4 regions of the Citrobacter amalonaticus genome follow, and region 1 is predicted to be linked to each of the others. Evidence: predicted binding sites of a transcription regulator. Region 1 holds the regulator's gene; each other region holds the start of a gene.
What was found. Region 1 encodes CRP, which controls carbon source genes, mostly activating them, when cyclic AMP is high. Its sites were predicted from a motif close to ATGTGANNNNNNTCACAT; they were not measured.

Region 1 (3,126 bases):
TTCCCACATCAATACATTGGTGGTACCTGGCGGCAAAATGGGGCTGGCAATGGAACTCATCATGTTGCCGCTGGTACAGCGACTGATGGAAGGCAAGAAGATCGAATAAACGATGGGAAGTGCCCGATGGCTCTACGCTTATCGGGCCTACAAATCAGGAATCTGTAGGCCGGACCAGACGCTGGCCGCCATCCAGCGACATGAAAAATTACGCCGCAATCACTTCATACGAATGGGTAATGTTGACCGCTTTTCCCAGCATCAGCGCCACAGAGCAGTACTTCTCCGCCGACAGATCGACCGCACGCGAAACAGCGGCATCCTTCAGGTCATTTCCCGTGACAATAAAGTGCAGATTGATGTGGGTGAACAGGCGTGGCGCCTCTTCGCGACGTTCCGACGTCAGTTTCACTTCGCAGTTCGTTACATCCTGACGGCCTTTTTGCAGGATAGAAACCACGTCAATTGCGCTGCAGCCGCCCGCGGCCATCAGCACCATTTCCATCGGGCTCGGCGCTTTATCGCCAGAGTTACCGTCCATCAAAATCTGGTGTCCGGAAGCCGACTCACCCAGGAAGGTTAACCCCTCAACCCATTTAACACGCGCTTGCATATTTTTTAACTCCAGTGCGTCAATTTTCCTGACAGATTACGCGTACATAACAATTCTCGCAACGGAAGGCGACCTCCGTCATGCTGAAGCGAGACACCAGGAGACACACGGCTAAAGCTATGCTAAAACAGTCAGGATGCTACAGTAATACATTGATGTACTGCATGTATGCAGAGGACTTCACATTAAAGGCTGCAGTTTGTTTTTGACAGCCTCTTCCCAGGACGCGGGAAGCACATTTTTGCAACCCCAGAGACAGCGGCATTTTTTGGCTCTGGAGACAGCTTATAACAGAGGATAATCGCGCATGGTGCTTGGCAAACCGCAAACAGACCCGACACTTGAATGGTTCTTGTCTCATTGCCACATTCATAAGTACCCGTCCAAGAGCACGCTGATTCACCAGGGTGAAAAAGCAGAAACGTTGTACTACATCGTTAAGGGCTCAGTGGCAGTGTTGATTAAGGATGAGGAAGGGAAAGAAATGATCCTTTCTTATCTGAATCAGGGTGATTTTATTGGCGAACTGGGCCTGTTTGAAGAAGGCCAGGAACGTAGCGCATGGGTTCGAGCGAAAACAGCGTGTGAAGTGGCTGAAATTTCCTACAAGAAATTCCGTCAGTTGATCCAGGTGAACCCGGATATTCTGATGCGCCTCTCTTCCCAAATGGCTCGCCGCCTGCAAGTCACTTCAGAGAAAGTCGGTAACCTGGCCTTCCTCGACGTGACCGGTCGTATCGCCCAGACTCTGCTGAATCTGGCGAAACAACCTGATGCGATGACTCACCCGGACGGTATGCAGATCAAAATCACTCGCCAGGAGATTGGTCAGATCGTTGGCTGCTCTCGCGAAACCGTTGGTCGTATTCTGAAGATGCTGGAAGATCAGAACCTGATCTCCGCTCACGGTAAAACGATCGTCGTTTACGGCACTCGTTAATCTCATCGGAAATGACGCGCTACCCGGTAGTGCGTCATTTTTGTTTTGCCAATGTGGCGCAGACTGATTTATCACCCAGAAATCAACTATGCACTACGTCAAACGCTGGTGCTCTGTTTGCCCGTGGCCGTCGGCCTGATCATCGGGCAGTTACATCTGGGCCTGCTCTTCTCTCTGGTTCCCGCCTGCTGCAACATTGCCGGGCTTGATACTCCGCACAAACGCTTTTTCAAACGCCTGATTATCGGTGCATCGCTGTTTGCCGGCTGTAGCCTGATCATGCAGCTGCTGCTGGCGCAGGCGGTGCCGTTACCCCTGATCCTGACCGGCCTGACGCTCACGCTCGGCGTCACCGCTGAATTGAGCTCCCTCCACGCGCGTTTGCTTCCGGCCTCGCTGATTGCGGCGATTTTCACACTGAGCCTCGCGGGAAATATGCCGGTCTGGGAGCCGCTGCTGATCTACGCGCTGGGCACATTATGGTATGGATTATTTAACTGGTTCTGGTTTTGGCTCTGGCGCGAACAGCCGCTGCGCGAGTCGCTGAGTCTGTTATACCGGGAACTGGCGGATTACTGCGAAGCCAAATACAGCATGTTGACCCAGCACACCGACCCGGAAAAAGCCCTGCCGCCGCTTCTGGTGCGCCAGCAGAAAGCCGTCGACCTCATCACTCAGTGCTATCAGCAGATGCACATGCTGTCGGCACATCACAATAATGACTATAAACGGATGCTGCGCGCCTTTCAGGAAGCGCTGGATCTGCAGGAACATATCTCCGTCAGTCTGCATCAGCCGGAAGAAGTGCAAAAGCTGGTCGAGCGCAGCCACGCGGAACAGGTGATTCGCTGGAATGCGCAAACGGTCGCCGCTCGCCTGCGCGTACTGGCGGATGACATTCTGTATCACCGGCTGCCGACGCGGTTCACTATGCAAAAGCAGATTGGCGCGCTGGAAAAAATTGCTCATCAGCATCCGGATAACCCCGTCGGGCAGTTCTGTTACTGGCACTTCAGCCGTATCGCCCGCGTGCTTCGCACCCAGCGCCCGTTGTACGCCCGCGATCTGATGGCCGATAAGCAGCGTCGGCTACCGCTGCTGCCGGCGTTGAAAAACTACCTCTCGCTGAAATCTCCGGCGCTACGTAGCGCCGGGCGGATCAGCGTCATGCTCAGCATCGCCAGTCTGATGGGAACCGCGCTGCATCTGCCGAAGCCTTACTGGATCCTGATGACGGTGCTGTTTGTGACGCAAAACGGTTACGGCGCCACCCGCGTGCGTATTCTGCACCGTTCAGCGGGAACGCTGGTGGGGCTGATTATCGCAGGCGTGACGCTGCACTTTCATATTCCCGAGGGATATACGCTGGCCCTGATGCTGATAATAACCCTGGTCAGTTATCTGACCATCCGCAAAAACTACGGCTGGGCGACGGTTGGATTTACCGTCACAGCGGTGTATACCCTGCAACTGCTGACACTGGACGGCGAACAGTTCATCATTCCACGATTTGTCGATACGGTAATAGGCTGCCTGATTGCGTTTGGCGGCACCGTCTGGCTGTGGCCGCAGT
Region 2 (3,126 bases), 1.8 Mb from region 1:
GGACTGAAGCCCCGACAAATGAATCTGGGGATTGGTTTTTATGGCCGTGTTCCCAAACGTTCTGTAGAGCCCGGAATTGACTGGACAAAACCGGACGCGCAAAAAAATCCCGTCACGCAACCCTACTTTGGCGAGCAGGAAATCGCACTGTTTAAATCACTGGGAGTCGATCTGACCAAAGACACCTACGTGAAATATAACGACATCGTCAAAACGTTCCTGAACGATCCGCAGAAACGGTTTACCGAGCACTGGGACGATCAGGCGAAAGTGCCATGGCTGTCCGTTCAGTCGGCTGATGGTAAACCGCTGTTTGCCCTCTCTTATGAGAATCCCCGCTCGGTGGCAATCAAAGCGGATTACATCAAGAAGCGTGGACTGGCGGGAGCGATGTTCTGGGAGTACGGCGCGGACGACAATAACCAGCTCGCGAAGCAACTGGCGGAATCCTTAGACATTACGCACTAAGCACCGTCCTTGACTGAACATGCCCTGTGCGTCCGCATGGGGCATTTTTTTCGGAACCGGTGGGATGAGGTGTGTCACGCGAAACGGGATCGGTTATGATGGCTCCAACCCGTTGCGTCAGCGTTTGACGCCACGTTTCATTTTCAACTGGAGGCATGGGATTGTATGGCTTTTATCCCTAAAAATTACGCCCGTCTGGAAGTAGGCTACCGGGAAAAGGCGCTGAAACTCTTCCCGTGGGTCTGCGGTCGCTGCTCCCGCGAGTTTGTTTACTCAAACCTTCGCGAACTGACGGTGCACCATATCGATCACGATCATTCCAATAACCCGGAAGATGGCAGCAACTGGGAGATGTTGTGCCTGTACTGCCACGATCATGAGCATTCCAAATATACGGAAGCCGACCAGTATGGCTCTACGGTGGTCGCGGGCGAGGATGCGCAAAAGAGCGTCGGCGAAGCCACGTACAACCCTTTCGCCGACCTGAAAGCCATGCTGAATAAAAAATAATCCGCCACGTTAGCCCGGCCGCGCGACGGAATGCCGGGCCCATTGCGCGCTATCAGGATTTGAACGTCACAATCGGTTCTGGCGTAATACCGAAATCCACTTTCAGCTGCTGTTTGCTCTTCATCACCATCTGCCCATTGGTGTCGATCGTCATATGTTGAGCATCCGTATTGTGGCGCGCCTGCCAGAGCATCACCAGTTGCAGACTGTTATCTTTTTGCTCCGGGGTCAGCGCGACGCCATCCGGCCATTTTCCCAGTTCAACGGCGGTGGATAAACGCTGATACACTTCCGGCGTCATGCTGTTAACTATCTCATCAAGATTCATGATAAGTCCGCTCCTATGGAATAATTTGCTGAATCGTTTTTTCAACCTTTCGTCTGGTCACCGTTTTCGTCGTCAATGAAGCTCAGAGAAGCTGAATTGACGCAGTAACGTTCGCCGGTGGGTTGCGGGCCATCGGGGAAGACGTGCCCCAGATGCGCATCGCAGTTTCCACAGCGAATTTCAATGCGTTGCATACCGTGTGAAAAGTCCTTGATATAACGGATCGACTCTTCACTTACCGGCTCGTAGAAGCTGGGCCAGCCGCAGCCGGAATCGTATTTGGACTGGGAGGTAAACAACGGCGCATCGCAGATCAAACAGTGATAAACGCCGTCACGCTTGTTATGCAGCAACTGCCCGGTAAATGGCGGTTCTGTGCCGTGATTCTGCGTCACGTAGAACTGCATTTCAGACAGGTTTTTTTTCAGATCTTCTGCAGAAGGTTTGTTCGCCATTTTGCTCACATCTCACTTTTCATGACGCTGACATTGCGCGACAGATTCTAACAAAACATTAACACCTCAGTGCAGACTTTTGTTCTAAACTTGATCCTTGCGAAATGGCAGCTTGTGAATCGTGATGCAAATCACATTTTTATCTCAGTTGCCCTTTAAAATTCGGGGCGCCGCCCCCATGTGGTTTCAAGCCCAATGGAAGAGTGAGGCGAGTCAGCCGTGCAAAGCTTGTACAGAGGATTGATTTGTCGCAATGATTGACACGATTCCGCTTGACGCTGCGTAAGGTTTTTGTAATTTTACAGGCAACCTTTTATTCACTAACAAATAGCTGGTGGAATATATGACTATCAAAGTAGGTATCAACGGTTTTGGCCGTATCGGTCGCATTGTTTTCCGTGCTGCTCAGAAACGTTCTGACATCGAGATCGTTGCAATCAACGACCTGTTAGACGCTGAATACATGGCTTACATGCTGAAATATGACTCCACTCACGGCCGTTTTGACGGTACCGTTGAAGTGAAAGACGGTCATCTGATCGTTAACGGTAAAAAAATCCGTGTTACCGCTGAACGCGATCCGGCTAACCTGAAATGGGACGAAGTTGGTGTTGACGTAGTGGCTGAAGCGACCGGTATCTTCCTGACCGACGAGACTGCTCGTAAGCACATCACTGCTGGCGCGAAAAAAGTCGTACTGACTGGTCCGTCTAAAGATGACACCCCGATGTTTGTTAAAGGCGCTAACTTTGACAAATATGCTGGCCAGGACATCGTTTCCAACGCATCCTGCACCACCAACTGCCTGGCTCCGCTGGCAAAAGTGATCAACGACAACTTCGGCATCATCGAAGGTCTGATGACCACTGTTCACGCAACCACCGCTACTCAGAAAACCGTTGATGGCCCGTCTCACAAAGACTGGCGCGGCGGCCGTGGCGCGGCTCAGAACATCATCCCGTCCTCTACCGGCGCTGCTAAAGCGGTAGGTAAAGTTCTGCCAGAACTGAATGGCAAACTGACTGGTATGGCGTTCCGCGTTCCAACTCCGAACGTATCCGTTGTTGACCTGACCGTTCGTCTGGAAAAAGCCGCTTCTTACGAAGACATTAAGAAAGCTATCAAAGCCGCTTCCGAAGGCCCGATGAAAGGCGTTCTGGGCTACACCGAAGACGACGTTGTATCTACCGATTTCAACGGCGAAGTTTGCACTTCCGTGTTCGATGCTAAAGCGGGTATCGCTCTGAACGACAACTTCGTGAAACTGGTTTCCTGGTACGACAACGAAACAGGTTACTCCAACAAAGTTCTGGACCTGATCGCTCACATCTCCAAATAAGTTGAGATGAGAAACTGATCCAAAAA
Region 3 (3,126 bases), 560 kb from region 1:
AGACGGCGGAGTAAAGATGCCCTCATAGCGCATCTGGTGGAACATCACGCGGCACACCAGTTGGTCGAACATGGTGGCGCCCCACATATCCGCCCCGGTCAGATCTTTTTTCGGGCGGAAACTCAGTTCAGAGAACGGCTGTGTTTTGCTGACGTAATCGCCTTTCGCGGCCCCCTGCGGAACCGGTTTTTCCGGTGCAGGAACGACCAGCTCGCCGTTACGGCGGTCGAGGACAAAGATGTTACCGGTTTTCGCTGGCGCGTAGATAACCGGGACTTTCTCACCGTTGACGGTAATATCCGCCAGCGTCGGCTGGGACGGCATGTCCATATCCCACAGATCGTGGTGAACGGTCTGATAGCTCCAGGCAAGTTTACCGGTGGTGGCGTTCAGCGCCACAATCGAGCTGGCATAGCGTTCCTGCTCCGGCGTACGGTTGCCACCCCAGATATCCGGCGTGGTCACCCCCATCGGCAGATAGACCAGATCCAGCTTCGCGTCGTAGGCCGCCGGTGCCCATGAGTTAGGTGAGTTAAAGGTAAACGCATGTTCGTCAGACGGGATCGCATTCGGGTCTTTCGCACCCGGATCGAAGGCCCACAGCAGTTTGCCGTTATTGACGTCAAAACCACGGATCACGCCCGAGGTTTCGCGGGTGGAAAAGTTATCCGTTACCGAACCGGCAATCACAATCGTTTTATCGGTGATGATCGGCGGCGATGTTGGCTCATACAGCCCCGGCGTGGTGTCCGGCATATTGGTCTGCAGATTCAGAATACCTTTGTTGGCAAAGGTTTCGCACAGCTTGCCGGTTTCCGCATTCACCGCAAACAGACGACCATCGTTTACTGGCAGGATGATGCGGCGTGGACAATCGGCAACCACTTCCGGTGAGGCGTTATCGGCTTTCGCTTCATGGTACGACACGCCGCGACAGGTCACGTGCTGGAAGCGGGTGTTGGTATTGAGTTGCGGATCGAAATGCCACTTCTCTTTACCGGTAGCGGCATCAAGCGCGAACAGACGCTGGTGTGCGGTACAAAGATACAGCGTATCGCCGACTTTAATTGGCGTCACTTCATTGGTGATCTCACCCGGATCGTTAGGCTGCTTCAGATCACCGGTGCGAAACACCCACGCTTCTTTCAGGTTATGGACGTTGTCGGCGTTGATCTGTTTGAGCGGCGAGAAGCGTTGGCCTTCCTGATTACGGCCATACGCCGGCCAGTCGTTGTCGGAGATCGTGGAGATGGCTTCAGCCGGCGTCGCGTCGGCGCTCAGCGTGCCATTGATTTCCTGTGGGTCATTGAAGCCCGCCCAGGTCAGGATCCCACCGCTGATCAGCAGGGCCACCACCAGAGCGGCGACGGCACCCCGGGAAGGGATAATCAGGCGATGCCAGACAAAGGGTAAAATCAGCCAGATGCCGAAGAAGACCAGAATGTCGCTGCGCGGCGTGAGCGCCCAAAAGTCGAACCCAACCTCCCAGACGCCCCAGATCAGGGTGGCCAGGAGCAGGGCAGCGTACAGCCACAGCGCGGAACGCTGGCTGCGCCAGAGCATGACGGCGACGCCCAGCATGACAAGACCGGCGATCGGATAGTACCAGGAGCCGCCAATGGCGACCAACCAGCCTCCACCGATCAGGAGATACAGCCCGCTAAGCGCTGCAAAGAGGGCCGTTAACACCACGAGGAGCCGTGGTGAACGTGCGTTGTTATTTGCCATAAAAATACACCATCTCAATTTGTTAATTTTTTAGTAGCAATTAATTATAGGATTTAACAAGTGTGATCGTCATCACAAAATGAGCTTTATTAAGAGATGCCGCGGATAAATACTTTTACTGGTATACTGCATGCCTTGCACTTCGATGCTGTTCCGGTAGAAGCGGGCATTGAGTGATTTGTTTTTAAATCATATGGTTAGAGTTATGAAACATACTGTAGAAGTAATGATCCCCGAAGCGGAGATCAAAGCGCGGATTGCCGAACTGGGTCGTCAGATTACTGAACGTTACAAAGACAGCGGCAGTGACATGGTGCTGGTTGGTCTGCTGCGTGGCTCATTTATGTTTATGGCGGATCTGTGCCGTGAAGTGCAGGTATCTCATGAAGTCGATTTTATGACCGCCTCCAGCTACGGTAGCGGCATGTCCACCACCCGTGACGTCAAGATCCTCAAAGATCTCGATGAAGACATTCGCGGTAAAGACGTGCTGATTGTGGAAGATATTATTGACTCCGGCAACACGCTGTCGAAAGTGCGTGAAATCCTGAGTCTGCGTGAACCGAAATCTCTGGCGATTTGCACTCTGCTGGATAAACCCTCTCGCCGTGAAGTGAACGTTCCGGTCGAGTTTATCGGTTTTTCCATTCCGGATGAGTTCGTGGTGGGCTACGGTATTGATTACGCTCAGCGCTATCGTCATCTGCCGTATGTCGGCAAAGTGGTGCTGCTGGACGAGTAAGCGTAAAAAAGCCGGGAAAATCCCGGCGTTGACTGGATACATCCCCGGTGTATGACCGGGGATTTTTATTTGTGGTTGACGTGTTTCTGACTGAGGTTAGAAACGCCCTGGCGATAACGTTGCTCCAGGGTGGCGCGACTGGTCGCGGTCACTTCCAGATCGCGCAGCAGGCCGTCGTGAATACCGTATGCCCAGCCGTGGATAGTCACTTTCTGACCCCGTTTCCAGGCTGACTGCATGATGGTGGAGTGGCCCAGGTTATACACCTGTTCCATCACGTTCAGCTCGCACAGCGTGTCCATACGACGCTCTTGCGGCATATCGCCAAGCAATGAGCTATGTTTGAACCAGATATCACGGATATGCAGCAACCAGTTGTCGATGAGGCCCAGTTCCGGGTTATCGACCGCAGCCTGTACGCCGCCACACCCGTAGTGACCACAGATAATAATGTGTTCAACTTCGAGGACATCAACGGCATACTGAACAACAGAGAGGCAGTTGAGGTCGGTGTGGATGACCAGGTTGGCCACATTACGGTGGACAAATAATTCGCCCGGTTCAAGACCGGTTAAACGTTCTGCGGGAACGCGACTGTCGGAACATCCAATCCATAGAAAGCGTGGTTTCTGCGCTTGCGCCAGTTTCTCAAAAAA
Region 4 (3,126 bases), 2.1 Mb from region 1:
TCCGGCAAATAGTCGCGCAGCGTATGTGGTTCACGACCGGGCAGATGAATGCGCAGATCCAGTCCGCTGTTCAGTTCGTTCATAAACTGGCGGCAGTGGCCGCACGGCGTGTAGTTAACGGTGATCGCCGCGAGACCTTTTTCTCCGCGCAACCAGGCGTGGCTGATGGCGCTTTGTTCCGCATGAACCGTTTGTTGCATGGTCGCGCCGAGGAATTCCATGTTGGCGCCGAAATACCACGTTCCACTCACGCCGCGCGCAATCGCGCCAACGTTGAAGTTCGACAACGGCGTACAGGCGCAGGCCGCCGCCAGCGGCAGCAGCGCGAATGCCAGCGCGTCTTCGTCCAGTCCCGTTGCGCTTTTAAGCATTGATACCTGCTCAGCCGTCAGCGAAGCGGGGAAATGCGTATCTGCCAGAATGGGCGCCAGCGCGGATTGCAGGTTGTCCGCGAGTTGGCTAAAGGCAGTTTGAAAACGTGGGTGCATGGCGTTGCCTCATAACAATGTATTGGGATCGTAGTGTACGGGCCTGTTACGGCTATATGTGTGATCTGATTCTCATTGTGTATGCAACTTATGAAACATAAATTAAAAATGTGCGACGTATCGCAAATTTTAGCCCACGACCGCGAGAATAATCGGAAACAGGAACGGGGCGATCAGCGAGGTAATAATCCCGCAAATCACCAGCGCCAGCGAACTGAACGCGCCTTCCTGATAATCCAGCTCCGCGCAGCGGGCGGTGCCGAGGGCGTGGGACGCGGTGCCCATCGCCAGTCCGCGCGCGGCTTTTGTTTTAATGCGCATCGCGTTTAACAACGTATGACCAAAGACGGCGCCGAGAATACCGACGAAAATCACGCACACGGCGCTAACCGCCGGGATACCGCCGATGCTGCCGCCCACGGCCATCGCAATCGGCGTAGTGACGGATTTCGGTAACACGGAGGCGGCGATTTCAGGCGTGGCGCCCATCAGCAGCGCCACCGAGGTGCCGGTGACCATAGCCACAACGCTGCCGACAAAGCAGATGGTAATGATTGACTTCCAGCGGGCGCGAATCTGATGCAGCTGTTCGTACAGTGGATAGGCCAGCGCCACGACTGCCGGTTGCAGCAGGTCATTCAGTACTTCGCTACCTTTAAAATAGCTGGCGTAGGGGATACCGGTCAGCAGAAGGAATGGGATAATCACCACCATCGCCACCAGCAGCGGATTCAGTAAAGGAAATTTAAACCGTGCAGCCAGTTTGCGCGCGCCGAAAAAAACCGCCAGCGTCAGCGGTAAAGACCACCAGATTGACGACATCATTCTTTAGATCCTTTCTGACCTACCACTTTCCGTTCACCGTGAACCAGGTGTGAACTCCAGCTCACTACCAGAAACACCACCAGCGTACTGATTGCACACGACACCACCACCGGGCCGAACTGCGCGCGCAGCAGATCGAAGTACTGCATCACGCCGACGCCAATCGGCACAAACAACAGCGCCATATAGCGAATCAGCACATAGCAGCCAGGGTTCACCCATTTCGCCGGGATGATTTGCAGCGCCAGCAGCACAAACAGGATCAGCATCCCGATGATGCTGCCAGAAATCGCGACGGGCAGCAGGGACGCAATAAAAATGCCTGCATACAGACAGGCATAAATCAGCACGAAAGCGCGTAAGTATTGCCAGATGATATTCAGTGTCTTGCTCATGTTGAAATTCCTTGAAGCGACGGATTCATCATACAATTAAACTTTAAAACGTGCTATCGATCACATCATGAATTCTTAGCATACTGAACATAGACAGCGGGAACATTGGGCAATATCCCCAATACATGATGCTAAACTTGTGCCAGCAGTTGCAGAAAACGACTCAGCGCGCTGGACGGCGTCTCATTATTGCGCCAGAACACGCCCACGCTGCCTTTCTGTTCAATCTTCGGCAGGTTGAGGATCACCAGCTGTCCCTGGCTGGCATAGCGCTGCGCCAGCCGTAAAGAAAGGATAGAGATCATATCGCTGCTTTGCAGCAGGTTAGTACTGACGTTCATTGATGCCGACTCGATGGTGTTTTCCGGCAGCATCACGCCGTTATCGACCAGCGCGTTATCAATACTCAGGCGGATAGGCGTCCCCGTCGGCCAGACGATCCAGCGCCAGTGCGCGAGATCGGCCCAGCTCAGGGTATCAAACTTCGCTAACGGATGGTGGGGACGGGCGACAAAGCAAACGGGTTCGGTATACAGCACCTGATAATTGAGCGGAAGCTGCAGCGCTCGCCCACCGACGCGACCGACCACGACATCCACGGAACCGGCAAGCAGGTCGTGCAACAGCGGCGTCATGACCTTTTCTTCAATGTTAAGGTGCAGCGTCGGCATCTCAACGAGCAGATTGAGGATCGCCTGCGATACACAGTCGGTCGCCACCGGCGAGCAGCCAATCTTCAGACTCCCTACCAGCCCGCCTTCTTTAAAGCGCGCCATTTCATACTGCGAACGCTCCATGTCGTTGATTAAACGCTGGGCGTGTTGCAGCAGCAACTTGCCGCCTTCCGAGGGGCGCAGACCTTTACTGTGACGCTCAAAGAGCGTGATCCCCATCTCATCTTCGAGCTGTGACAGCCATTTCGACAGCGCGGGCTGGGTGATATTCATCATTCGCGCTACGTGCGTGAGATTCCCTTGTTCGCCCAGCGCCACCAGCATTTGCAGATGGTGCAGCTTCAGTTTTTGCGCCCAGTTTGCCATCAGCGATAACCTCCAGGTTATGTCTCTGCATGAAATGCCATTGTACATTTTATCGCCCAGTCTACAAACTCGTAACATACCAAAAACAAAACAACATCTGTCCCTACCTGCACCGAGGCATTCACTATGACTCAACGACGTGAACTACAAGCCCTGATCGATGCTGCTCCTGTCAGCAAGACACAGTGGCGAGTGATCATCTGCTGCTTTCTGGTGGTCATGCTTGATGGTTTTGATACCGCAGCCATTGGCTTTATTGCACCCGATATTCGTACCCACTGGCAGTTAACTGCCGGAGACCTCGCCCCGCTGTTTGGCGCAGGTCTGTTAGGCCTTACCGCCGGCGCCTTACTTTGCGGACCGCTGTCTGACCGCTTC

Region 2: a site for CRP is predicted at 1,881-1,898, ahead of msrB (peptide-methionine (R)-S-oxide reductase MsrB). Genes of this name have one in related genera too.
Region 3: a site for CRP is predicted at 1,789-1,806, ahead of hpt (hypoxanthine phosphoribosyltransferase). Genes of this name have one in related genera too.
Region 4: a site for CRP is predicted at 1,757-1,774, ahead of AL479_RS00835 (CidA/LrgA family protein). Genes of this name have one in related genera too.

What each region holds. Positions count from the first base shown of each region.
Region 1 covers NZ_CP014015.2:2,288,283-2,291,408, reverse strand. Annotated here, with positions in the region: gene AL479_RS10970 (phosphoribulokinase) at 1-109, shown strand, start outside; gene AL479_RS10965 (OsmC family protein) at 209-613, opposite strand; gene crp (cAMP-activated global transcriptional regulator CRP) at 921-1,553, shown strand; gene AL479_RS10945 (YccS/YhfK family putative transporter) at 1,605-3,126, shown strand, end outside.
Region 2 covers NZ_CP014015.2:4,047,998-4,051,123, reverse strand. Annotated here, with positions in the region: gene AL479_RS19660 (glycoside hydrolase family 18 protein) at 1-468, shown strand, start outside; gene yajD (HNH nuclease YajD) at 634-978, shown strand; gene AL479_RS19650 (YeaC family protein) at 1,031-1,306, opposite strand; gene msrB (peptide-methionine (R)-S-oxide reductase MsrB) at 1,348-1,761, opposite strand; gene gapA (glyceraldehyde-3-phosphate dehydrogenase) at 2,105-3,100, shown strand.
Region 3 covers NZ_CP014015.2:2,844,566-2,847,691, forward strand. Annotated here, with positions in the region: gene AL479_RS13730 (glucose/quinate/shikimate family membrane-bound PQQ-dependent dehydrogenase) at 1-1,728, opposite strand, end outside; gene hpt (hypoxanthine phosphoribosyltransferase) at 1,934-2,470, shown strand; gene can (carbonate dehydratase) at 2,536-3,126, opposite strand, start outside.
Region 4 covers NZ_CP014015.2:169,972-173,097, reverse strand. Annotated here, with positions in the region: gene cdd (cytidine deaminase) at 1-488, opposite strand, end outside; gene AL479_RS00840 (CidB/LrgB family autolysis modulator) at 618-1,313, opposite strand; gene AL479_RS00835 (CidA/LrgA family protein) at 1,310-1,708, opposite strand; gene AL479_RS00830 (LysR family transcriptional regulator) at 1,840-2,748, opposite strand; gene AL479_RS00825 (MFS transporter) at 2,875-3,126, shown strand, end outside.